DNA from 3 places in the Streptomyces sp. NPDC091682 genome. Region 2 is predicted to be linked to each of the others. Evidence: riboswitches for the same ligand, from Rfam matches in the RefSeq annotation. Region 2 holds a riboswitch; each other region holds the start of a gene.
The links. A riboswitch is a leader RNA that binds a small molecule or an ion and turns the genes downstream of it on or off. The one in region 2 is predicted to bind cobalamin.
Positions count from the first base shown of each region.

Region 1: another riboswitch for cobalamin. It lies ahead of ACIQK6_RS22870 (ribonucleoside-diphosphate reductase subunit alpha); the one in region 2 lies ahead of metE (5-methyltetrahydropteroyltriglutamate--homocysteine S-methyltransferase).
Region 3: another riboswitch for cobalamin. It lies ahead of ACIQK6_RS04610 (CoA-acylating methylmalonate-semialdehyde dehydrogenase); the one in region 2 lies ahead of metE (5-methyltetrahydropteroyltriglutamate--homocysteine S-methyltransferase).

Region 1 covers NZ_JBIVTH010000010.1:21-3,956, reverse strand. The annotation lists gene ACIQK6_RS22870 (ribonucleoside-diphosphate reductase subunit alpha) at 1-2,361, opposite strand, end outside; cobalamin riboswitch at 2,504-2,633, opposite strand; gene ACIQK6_RS22865 (GNAT family N-acetyltransferase) at 2,678-3,175, opposite strand; gene ACIQK6_RS22860 (Uma2 family endonuclease) at 3,254-3,838, shown strand.
Region 2 covers NZ_JBIVTH010000014.1:8,862-12,797, reverse strand. The annotation lists gene ACIQK6_RS28840 (FAD-dependent monooxygenase) at 1-142, shown strand, start outside; gene ACIQK6_RS28835 (hypothetical protein) at 238-801, opposite strand; cobalamin riboswitch at 1,017-1,246, shown strand; gene metE (5-methyltetrahydropteroyltriglutamate--homocysteine S-methyltransferase) at 1,424-3,739, shown strand; gene ACIQK6_RS28825 (TetR/AcrR family transcriptional regulator) at 3,736-3,936, opposite strand, start outside.
Region 3 covers NZ_JBIVTH010000002.1:40,665-44,600, forward strand. The annotation lists gene ACIQK6_RS04605 (short-chain fatty acyl-CoA regulator family protein) at 1-1,294, shown strand, start outside; cobalamin riboswitch at 1,383-1,568, shown strand; gene ACIQK6_RS04610 (CoA-acylating methylmalonate-semialdehyde dehydrogenase) at 1,773-3,272, shown strand; gene ACIQK6_RS04615 (acyl-CoA dehydrogenase family protein) at 3,269-3,936, shown strand, end outside.

The DNA.
Region 1 (3,936 bases), on a different contig from region 2:
GGACTCGGGGTTCTCAAGGGAGCAGGCCAGCGCCTCGGCGTCGGCGACCGCCTGCGGCAGCTCGACGGGGGTGGCCGCCTGCGCGGCGCGGGCGATCTTCGTCGCCGGGCGCGAACGCAGGTAGTAGGTGGTCTTCAGACCCTGCTTCCAGGCGTACGCGTACATCGAGCTGAGCTTGCCGATGGTGGGCGTCTCCAGGAACAGGTTCAGCGACTGCGACTGGTCGAGGAACGGCGTACGGGCCGCCGCCATGTCGATCAGACCGCGCTGCGGGATCTCCCACGCCGTGCGGTACAGCTCGCGGACCTCGGCCGGGATCCAGCCGAAGCCCTGGACCGAGCCGGAGGAGTCGCGCAGCGCCTCGCGGGTCTGGGCGTCCCACACGCCGAGCTGCTTCAGCTCCTCCACCAGGTAGCCGTTCACCTGGAGGAACTCACCGCTGAGCGTCTCGCGCTTGAAGAGGTTGGAGACCTGCGGCTCGATGCACTCGTACACGCCGGCGATCGAGGCGATCGTGGCCGTCGGGGCGATGGCCAGGAGCAGGGAGTTGCGCATGCCGGTCTCGGCGACGCGGGTGCGCAGCGCATCCCAGCGCTCCGGCCAGTTCAGCTCGACGTCGTAGTGGTCGGGGTGCAGGACACCGCGGGCGGTACGGGTCTGCTCCCAGGCCGGGAGCGGGCCGCTGCGCTCGGCGAGGTCGCAGGAGGCCTCGTAGGCGGCCAGCATGATGCGCTCGGAGAGCTTGGTGGACAGGGCCTTCGCCTCGGGAGAGTCGAAGGGCAGCTTCAGCTTGAAGAAGACGTCCTGGAGGCCCATCGCGCCCAGGCCCACCGGGCGCCAGCGGGCGTTGGAGCGGCCGGCCTGCTCGGTCGGGTAGAAGTTGATGTCCACGACGCGGTCGAGGAAGGTGACGGCCGTGCGGACGGTCTCGTCGATCCGCTCCCAGTCGATCTCGCCGTCCACGACGAACGCGCCCAGGTTGACCGAACCGAGGTTGCAGACGGCCGTCTCGCCGTCGTTGGTGACCTCGATGATTTCGGTGCACAGGTTCGAGGAGTGCACGACGGTGCCCGGCTCGGCCGTCTGGTTCGCCGTGCGGTTGGAGGCGTCCTTGAAGGTCATCCAGCCCTGGCCGGTCTGCGCGAGGGTGCGCATCATCCGGCCGTACAGGTCGCGCGCCGGCATGGTCTTGCGGGCCAGGCCGTCCGCCTCGGCCTTGCGGTAGGCGGCGTCGAACTCGTCGCCCCACAGGTCGACCAGCTCGGGCACGTCGGCCGGGGAGAACAGCGACCACTCGGCGTCTGCGTTCACGCGGCGCATGAACTCGTCCGGCACCCAGTGGGCCAGGTTCAGGTTGTGGGTGCGGCGCTGGTCCTCACCGGTGTTGTCGCGGAGCTCCAGGAACTCCTCGATGTCCGCGTGCCAGGTCTCCAGGTAGACGGCGGCGGCGCCCTTGCGGCGGCCACCCTGGTTCACGGCGGCGACGGAGGCGTCGAGGGTCTTCAGGAACGGCACGATGCCGTTGGAGTGGCCGTTGGTGCCGCGGATCAGCGAACCGCGGGCGCGGATGCGGGAGTACGAGAGGCCGATGCCGCCGGCGTGCTTGGACAGGCGCGCGACCTGGTGGTAGCGGTCGTAGATCGAGTCGAGCTCGTCCAGCGGGGAGTCCAGCAGGTAGCAGGAGGACATCTGCGGGTGCCGGGTGCCGGAGTTGAAGAGCGTGGGGGAGGACGGCAGGTAGTCCAGGCGGCTCATCAGCCGGTACAGCGAGGCCACTTCCTCCACTGCCTGGACGCTCTCGTCGGCGGCCAGGCCGCAGGCCACGCGCAGCATGAAGTACTGCGGGGTCTCGATGACCTGACGGGTGATCGGGTGGCGCAGCAGGTAGCGGCTGTGCAGGGTGCGCAGACCGAAGAAGCCGAAGCGGTCGTCGGCGCCCTCGGCGAGGGTCAGCTCGACGAGCGAGTCGAGCCGGGCCGCGTGGGTGCGGACGAACTCGGCGGTGCGGTCGGCGATGAGGCCCTCGCGGTGGCCGACCTCGACGGAGGCCGAGAAGGAGGTGGAGCCCTGGCTCGCGGCCTCGTCGCGCACGGCCAGCGTCAGCAGGCGGGCGGCGAGCCGGGAGTAGGCCGGGTCCTCCGAGATCAGACCGGCGGCGGCCTCCGTGGCCAGCCCGCGCAGTTCGGCGTCGTCGGCCGCGGAGCTGCGGCCGCGCAGCGCGGAGGCCGCGACCCGGCCGGGGTCGGTGTCGGGGAGGTCCGCCGTCAGTTCGGTGAGGGTACGCAGCAGCGTGGCCCCCGGGCCCTCGGTGTTGTCGCCAGAAGTGGACTCGGCGCGCGGTGCGGAAGGCGCGATGGTCACGGCGGGAGCTCTCCCTCGCTCGGCCCGGTCATCGGCGGGGCGGGGCGCGAGCGGGCGCACGCGGGCGCGACGAGAACGCGTACCCCGCATGGCGTCCACCGGCCCAACCGCGAGGCCCGGACGAATCGGCACCCGGTTCGGTCGAGCCGGGCGCGCTGTCGGCAGGTCATCGGACTTGGCGTCCGGTAGCCGGACACTTCATACCGTTGCGGGACAGTTCCGGATTCGCACCGGATTCCCCTGCAGCGACAGCAGGCATGAGCATACATGTGGGGGCGGCCCTGTGCGGTAACCCCCACATGTAGTGTCGGCGTGGCTACAGCTTGAGCCGGTAAGTGAGGAGTGTCAGGCCCTCGATCGGCGCCCAATCCCGCCCCGGAGTGCGTACGAAGCCCAGGCGCGCGTAGATCCGATGGGCGCCGGCCATGCTGCGCTGGGTGGACAGGGCCAGGCCGCGCACGCCCTCCACGGCCCGCGCCCGCTCGATGCAAGCCCGCACCAGAGCCTCGCCGACGCCCTGGCCGCGCGCCTCGTGGGCCACCGCGAGCATCCGGAACTCCGCCTCGTCGGGGGCCGCGACGTCGGCGAGCGGACTGCCCGGAGCGGCGAACGTCACACCGCCCAGCAACCGTCCGTCCCGCTCGGCGACGAGCACCTCGGCCCGGGCGGCCCGGCCGGCCACGTCGCGCAGCACGTTCAGGTAGGCGTCGTCCTCGTTGAAGTCCAGGTGCCCGTCGGCGAGGTAGGCCCGCGCCGTGATCTCGCCCAGCTCCGCGTAGTCGGCGGGCACCGCCGTTCTGATCACCATGTCCATGCGGTCGAGTGTGCAGGACGGGTGTCCACGCCCGGCGCTATCGTCGGAAGCAGCACCGTCGAGGAAGGTGAGCGAGGCATGACCGTGATGACCGACCGCCCCCACATGCTGACCGAGGAGTTCGAGACCCTCGCGCGTATAGGCGCCAGAGAGGTGGAGGGGCTGCGGTTGGAATTCATCGATGGGAAGCTGGGGGTTAAGGCGGTGCCGGACGGGGACCACGGACTGATCATCGAGTGGCTCATGCGCATCTGCATCCAGCATCGTCCTGAGCTCTTCCTCTATGGCGAGCAAGGTTTGCAGGTGCAGCAGTATCGCGATGGGCGTGCCCGGCCGGATGGGGTCCTGGCGCCGAGCGGCTTCATGAAGGCGCAGGGCGAGTGGGTTGCCCCGGACGCTGTTCTGATGGTCGTGGAGGTCACTTCGTACGACTCCGACACCGACCGCCGTGACCGGATCGAGAAGCCGCGGGCCTTCGCCGAGACCGGCATTCCCGTCTATCTGCTGATCGACAGGGACAGCTGTGAGGTCTCGGTCCACAGTGAACCCGACGGGCATCGGTACGAGACCGTCCGCACCGTCCCCTTCGGCAAGGACGTCAAGCTCCCCGACCCCGTCGGCATCACCCTCCCGACCGAGCCCCTCAAGGACTGGGTGCGCTGACCACGGCCGAGGGGCCCCCCCCCCGGGGGGGGGGGGGGGCCCCCCCCCCCCCCCCCCCCCCCCCCCCCCCCCCCGGGGGCGGCCCCCCGCCCGGCGCG
Region 2 (3,936 bases):
GACCGAGGTGCACGGCACGACGGCGCAGGGCGCGATCCTGGTCCGCCCGGACGGCTTCGTGGCCTGGCGTTCGGCGCAGGCGGTGGCGGATCCGGCAGCGGTCCTCCACGAGGTCCTGACCACGCTGCTGGACCGCTCCTGATCCGGCCGCTCCCGTTCCCGCGGGCACCGGGGGCGCCGTCCGGCGGAGTGATCCGCGGGGCGGCGCCCTTCACCTCGTGGTGATGCCGGACCGGGTCATCGCGCCGTCTTCGAGCCGAGGCCCCCGGGGGTCCTCGGAACCCAGTCGGGGGTGGCCGAGGCCTCCTTCGGATCCGGCTCCCGCATGGTCACGCGCCAGCCGTCCTCTCCGGCCCTTCCGGTGAGGCGCACCACGAACGACTTGGTCTGGCCCGTGTCGTGGAAGTACACGACGACGACCTGCCGCACGGACCCCTCGTCGTAGAACTCGGCGGTGACCTTCCCCTTGGCCCCCTCGTGGAAGGACCGGATCCAGTTCCGCGCGGTCCGCTCGACGTCCCCCTTCGCGTCATCGGGGTCGGCCGCGAGCGACTCCACCTCCTCGGCCTTGCCGTCGGCGAGCCGCCAGACCAGACTCTGGGTGATCTTGAGGGACTCGGAGGTGGGGTACCCGACCACGCCCAGCGGTTCGTGGTTCGCGTAGTCGGTCGCGTACCGCAGCTCCTCGTCGGCGGCACAGGCGGTGAGAGCGCCGGATGCCAGCACGGACACCAGGGCGGCACGCACGACGCCGGGTGTCAGGGCGCGGACGCGTGGGGTGCGGGGGACCGGTGTAGCCATACTTCCTCGGTCTTCCGGTGGTCGTCGAGCGATCTCGATGCGGGGAGCTGCAACGTAGCGCCCTTACCGGGCAGTTCGATCCGGTAAACGGACAAGAGGGACACAACTCGCGCCGCAGTGACGCAATTCACTCCATGGCTGGATTTCGCCCCTCAGGAGTCTCACTTCACCATCCGGATGCCGGACAACTCCGCACGCCGGCGGGCAACGCCGTCTACTCTGGCCGGGCAGCTGGTTCGCCCCGTCCGCCAGGCGGGATGCGTCGTAAGAGGGAACCCGGTGGGAATCCGGGACTGCCCCGCAGCGGTGAGCGGGAACGACCGCCGTCATACGCACTGGACCCGGACGGGTCTGGGAAGCGACGGCCAGTAGGAGTCTCGTACGGCATCCGTACGACGGGACGCGCCCGCGAGTCCGAAGACCTGCCCGTTGCCCGTGCGCGACCGATCGCGCACGGAAATCCCGGTGACCTCGTGGGCGGGTCGGCGACACATCAGGCGGACGACCGCGGGCACGTGCAGCCGCACGCACCCGTATCCGGTCGGTATCCGCCCGGTCCGTCATCCCTTCGCGCCCTCGGCCCCACCGGGTCCACAGGAGAACGCTCGCGAAGGAGAGTTCCGTGACCCGCACGACCCCCGCCGCCGGACGGCCCACCGCGGCCACCGTGTACGGCTACCCCCGCCAGGGCCCCAACCGCGAACTGAAGAAGTCCGTCGAGGGCTACTGGAAGGGCCGCAACGACGCCGGAGCCCTCCGGGAAACCGCCCGCGAACTGCGCCGGACGAACTGGCAGCAGCTGGCCGACGCCGGCATCACCGAGGTGCCGACCGGTGACTTCTCGTACTACGACCACGTGCTGGACACCAGCGTGATGGTCGGCGCTGTCCCTGAGCGGCACCGCGCCGCCGTCGCGGCCGACCCCCTCGACGGGTACTTCGCCATGGCGCGCGGCACCCAGGACGTCGCGCCGCTGGAAATGACCAAGTGGTTCGACACCAACTACCACTACCTGGTGCCGGAGCTCGGCCCGGACACGGTCTTCACCGCCGACTCCACCAAGCAGGTCGCCGAGCTGCAGGAAGCGCTCGGGCTGGGCCACACCGCCCGCCCGGTCCTGGTCGGCCCCGTCACCTACCTGCTGCTGGCCAAGCCCGCCCCCGGCGTCGGCGCCCACTTCGACCCGCTCGCCCTGCTCGACCGGCTGCTGCCCGTCTACGCCCAGGTCCTGGCCGACCTGCGCGCCGCCGGAGCCGAGTGGGTGCAACTGGACGAGCCCGCCCTGGTGCAGGACCGCACCCCGGCCGAACTGAACGCCACCGCCCGCGCCTACCGGGAGCTCGGCGGCCGGAGCGACCGGCCCAAGCTGCTCGTCGCCTCCTACTTCGACCGGCTCGGCGAGGCCCTGCCCGTACTGGCCAAGGCCCCCGTCGAAGGTCTCGCCCTGGACTTCACCGAGGCCGCGGCCGGCAACCTCGAGGACCTCGCAGCCGTCGGGGGCCTACCGGGCAAGCGCCTCGTAGCCGGTGTCGTCGGCGGCCGCAACATCTGGATCAACGACTACGAGAAGTCCCTCGGCACCCTCGGCACCCTCCTGGGGCTCGCCGACCGGGTGGACGTGGCCGCCTCCTGCTCCCTGCTCCACGTGCCGCTGGACGCCACCGCCGAACGGGACGTCGACCCGCAGGTGAGGCGCTGGCTCGCCTTCGCACGCCAGAAGACCGCGGAGGTCGCCACGCTCGCCCGCGGTCTGGCCCGCGGCACGGACGCCATCGCCGCCGAACTCGCCGCCAACCGGGCCGACCTGGCCTCCCGCGCCGGCTCCGCCCTCACCCACGATCCGGCCGTCCGGGCCCGCACCGCCGCCGTCACCGACGCGGACGGGCGGCGCGCCCAGCCGTACCCGGAGCGGGCCGCCGCCCAGCGGGCGCACCTGGGTCTCCCGCTGCTTCCGACGACCACGATCGGATCGTTCCCGCAGACCACCGAACTGCGCACGGCCCGCGCCGACCTGCGGGCCGGGCGCATCGACACCGCCGGATACGAGGACCGCATCCGGGCCGAGATCCGGGAGGTCCTGGCCTTCCAGGAGAAGGCCGGCATCGACGTGCTGGTGCACGGCGAGCCCGAACGCAACGACATGGTCCAGTACTTCGCCGAGCAGCTCACCGGCTACCTGGCCACCCAGCACGGCTGGGTACAGTCCTACGGCACCCGCTACGTCCGCCCGCCCGTGCTGGCCGGCGACGTCTCCCGCCCCGACCCGATGACCGTGCGCTGGACCACGTACGCCCAGTCGCAGACGCCCAAGCCGGTCAAGGGCATGCTGACCGGCCCCGTCACCATGCTCGCCTGGTCCTTCGTCCGCGACGACCAGCCACTCGGCGACACCGCCCGCCAGGTGGCGCTCGCCCTGCGCGACGAGGTGGGCGACCTGGAGGCGGCCGGCACCCCGGTCATCCAGGTCGACGAACCCGCCCTGCGCGAGACCCTCCCGCTGCGGGCCGCCGACCACGCCGCCTACCTCGCCTGGGCCACCGAGTCCTTCCGGCTCGCCACGGCCGGGGTGCGCCCGGACACCCAGATCCACACGCACATGTGCTACGCCGAGTTCGGTGACATCGTGGCGGCCATCGAGGACCTCGACGCCGATGTCATCAGCCTGGAGGCCGCCCGTTCCCACATGCAGGTCGCCGGTGAACTCGCGGGCGCCGGCTACCCGCGCGAGGTCGGTCCCGGTGTCTGGGACATCCATTCGCCGCGGATCCCCTCCGTCGCCGAGGCGACGGCCCTGCTGCGCAAGGGGTTGGGGGCCATCCCGGCGGAGCGGCTGTGGGTCAATCCCGACTGCGGCCTGAAGACCCGGGGTTGGCCGGAGACCAAGGCCTCCCTGGAGAACCTGGTCGAGGCGGCCCGGCAGGTGCGCGCCGAGGTCTAGGCCGGGCGCACGTCGGCGGCGGCCCTGTCGTCGCCGACGAGGCCCGCGACGTGGTCGGTGATCACATCGAGGATGTCCGTCGAAATCCTGTCGTCGCCGAGGACGAGGTGGTTCAGCGTCAGTCCGTCGGTCATGGCGGCCAGATAGCGGGCCAACACGTGCACGGGCACGCGGAGTTCGAAGGTCATGTGGTGCCG
Region 3 (3,936 bases), on a different contig from region 2:
CTCCCGGCCGCTCACCGTTCCCGTCCTGCTGCGGCTCACCGAGGCCTTCGGGGTGGACCCGGGCTTCTTCTCCGAACGCGACACCAGCCGGCTGGTCGCCGACCTGCGCGAAGCGCTCGCGAACGAGGTGGCCCGCGCCCGCGTATCCCCCTCCGACCTGGCCGAACTGGCCACCCGCATGCCCGCGGTCGCCTCGGTGCTGTTGGACCTGGGCCGGCGCAGCCAGCTCCTGGCCGAGCGCCTCGCCGACGCCGCCGACGGCCGGGACGTGGCCACCGACAGCCCTCGCTCGCCCCACGAGGAGATCCGCGAGTTCTTCTACCGGCGGCAGAACTACCTCCACGACACCGATGTCGCCGCCGAAGACCTGGCCGTCGAGATCGGCATCCGCCCGGGGGACGTCATCCGCGCGCTGACCCGCCGGCTCGGCGACCGGCACGGGATCCGGACGGCCACGGACTCCGACCGGCTGCACCACTACGACCCCGCCGCCCGGGTCCTGCACCTGTCGAACCGGCTCCGGCCGGGACAGCAGGCGTTCCGAATGGCCACCCAGCTGGCGCTGATCGAGTACGGGGACGAGCTGGACCGGCTGGCCGCCGAGGACTTCGAGCCCGGCACCCCCGTCCACGCCCTCGCGCGGATCGGGATCGCCAACCACTTCGCGGGCGCGCTCATCCTCCCGTACCGCGCCTTCCACGCGGCCGCCGAGGAGTTCCGCTACGACATCGAGCGACTCACCGACCACTTCGGGATCGGCTACGAGACGGTCTGCCACCGGCTGAGCACCCTGCAACGGCCCAGGCTGCGCGGGGTGCCCTTCTCCTTCGTCCGAGTGGACCGGGCCGGGAACATGTCCAAGAGGCAGTCCGCGACCGGATTCCACTTCTCCCGCGCGGGCGGCACCTGCCCGCTGTGGAACGTCTACGAGGCCTTCGCCGCGCCCGGCCGCATCCACGTCCAGGTGGCCGCCATGCCCGACGGGCAGCGCTACTTGTGGACCGCCCGGGCCGTCACCCGCCACCGCGGCGGCTGGGGCGAGCCGGGCAAGACCTTCGCGATCGGGCTCGGCTGCGAGATCCGGCACGCCTCGCGGCTCGTGTACGCCGACGGACTCGACCTCGACAACGCGGCGGCCGCCACCCCCATCGGCATGGGTTGCCGCCTCTGCGAACGCCTCGACTGTCCGCAGCGGGCCGTGCCGCCGCTCGGGCGGGCGCTGGCCGTCGACGAGAACAGCAGCACCTTCATCCCGTACCCGGTGACCAGGAACGACGTCCCGGCACGGAACTGAGCGGGCGCCAGGCCCACGGGCGGCACGACAGGTCGGCCGCCGCGGCCGGACGGAAGGCGCGCGGCGGCGGCTCTGGACTTACTAGGACGTCCAACTATATGTTCGTGGCACAAGGTCCGCGGTGCAGGGAAGCCGGTGAGAAACCGGCACGGTCCCGCCACTGTGACCGGGGAGTGTGCTGCCATCCACACGCCACTGACGAGGTCTGTCGGGAAGGCGGGCGGCACGCGGGGATCCGGGAGTCAGGATACCGGCCGCGGATGTTCCGTGTTGTCCACGAGGATGGAGCAGACACGCATGGCACCGGTTTGTACCCACGACCCTGGTGATCCGGCGGAGCGCGCGCACACGTTCGCACGCTCGTAGGTCGTCCCATTCGACCCAGTCCCACGGCCTTCCCCAGCGGCGCACCCGATCGGGTGCCGTCCGCCGGTCGGTCGTGCCATCCCCGGATCCAACCTGACGAGAGCAGGCACCCATGGTCCGTGAACTCACCCATTTCATCGGCGGCAAGCACACCACCGGATCCTCCGGACTCTTCACCGACGTGTACGACCCCAACACCGGCTCCGTCCAGGCCCGCGTCCCGCTCGCGGGGCGGGCCGACACCGAGGCCGCCATCGCGAACGCCGAGGAGGCGCAGGCCGACTGGGGGCAGTGGAACCCGCAGCGCCGCTCGCGCGTCCTGCTGCGCTTCCTCCAGCTGGTCGAGGGCGAACGGGACTCCCTCGCAAGGCTGTTGTCCTGCGAACACGGCAAGACCGTCGCCGACGCCCACGGTGACCTGCAACGCGGTCTGGAGGTGGTCGAGTTCGCCGCCGGCGTCCCGCACCTGCTGAAGGGCGAGTTCACCGACAACGCGGGCACCGGGATCGACGTGCACTCCCTGCGCTCACCGCTCGGCGTGGTCGCCGGGATCACCCCCTTCAACTTCCCCGCGATGATCCCCCTGTGGCAAGCCGCGCCCGCCCTGGCCTGCGGCAACTCCTTCATCCTGAAGCCCTCCGAGCGCGACCCCTCCGTACCGCTGCGCCTCGCCGAACTGTTCCTGGAGGCCGGGCTGCCGCCCGGCGTGCTCAATGTGGTCAACGGCGGCAAGGAAGCCGTCGACACCCTCCTGGAAGACCCGCGCGTGCAAGCCCTCGGCTTCGTCGGCTCCACCCCGATCGCCGCGCACATCTACGCCACCGCCGCGGCCCACGGCAAGCGCGCCCAGTGCTTCGGCGGCGCCAAGAACCACATGATCGTGATGCCCGACGCCGATCTCGACCAGGCCGTGGAGGCCCTCATCGGCGCCGGCTACGGCTCCGCGGGCGAGCGCTGCATGGCCATCGCCGTCGCCGTCCCCGTCGGCGAGGAGACCGCGAACGCCCTGGTCGGAAAGTTGAAGGAACGGATCGCCACCCTGCGGGTGGGCCGCTCCGACGACCCCGAGGCCGATTTCGGGCCGCTGGTCAGCCGGGACGCCCTCGACCGGGTGAACCGCTACGTCGGCATCGGAGCCACCGAAGGCGCCGAACTCGTCGTGGACGGCCGCGGGTTCACCCTGCCCGGACACGAGGACGGCTTCTTCGCCGGCGCCACCCTCTTCGACCGGGTGACCCCGCAGATGCGGATCTACCGCGAGGAGATCTTCGGCCCGGTGCTGTCCGTCGTACGGGCCGCCGATTACGAGGAGGCCCTGCGGCTGCCCACCGAGCACCCGTACGGCAACGGCGTCGCGATCTTCACGCGCGACGGCGACACGGCGCGCGACTTCACCCGCCGGGTGGGCGCCGGCATGGTCGGCGTCAACGTGCCGATCCCGGTCCCCGTGGCGTATCACACCTTCGGCGGCTGGAAGCGGTCCGGCTTCGGCGATCTGAACCAGCACGGCCCCGACTCGATCCGCTTCTACACCCGCACCAAGACCGTCACCTCGCGCTGGCCCTCCGGGGCCAAGGAGGGCGCGAGCTTCACCATCCCGACGATGGGATGAGCCCGGTGACCCTCACCCTCAGCCCCGATCAGCTCGCCCTCGCCGAAGTCACCCTCGACTTCGCCCAGGAGCAGCTCGGCCCGTACGCCGTCACCTGGGACCAGGACAAGCACTTCCCGCTGGACGTGATCCGCAAGGCGGCGGACCTCGGGCTCGGCGGCGTCTACGTCCGCGAGGAGCACGGCGGCAGCGGCCTCAGCCGCAGCGACGGCGTCCTCGTCTTCGAGACCCTCGCCACCGGTTGCCCCTCCATCGCCGGATACCTCTCCATCCACAACATGGTCGCCTGGATGATCGACCGGTACGGGGACGCGGACCAGCGGGCCCGCTGGCTCCCCGACCTGTGCTCCGCCCGGTCGCTGGGCAGCTACTGCCTGACCGAGCCCGGCGCCGGATCCGACGCGGCCCAGCTGCGCACCCGGGCCGAGCGCACCGGCGACGGCTACGTGCTGACCGGGGTCAAGCAGTTCATCTCCGGCGCCGGCGCCTCCGAGGTCTACATCGTCATGGCCCGCACCGGCGGGGAGGGCCCGGGCGGCATCTCCGCGTTCGTCGTCGAACGCGCGGATGCCGGGGTCTCCTTCGGTCCGAACGAGCGCAAGATGGGCTGGAACGCCCAACCCACCCGCCAGGTGGTCCTCGACGGGGTCCGCGTCCCCGCCGA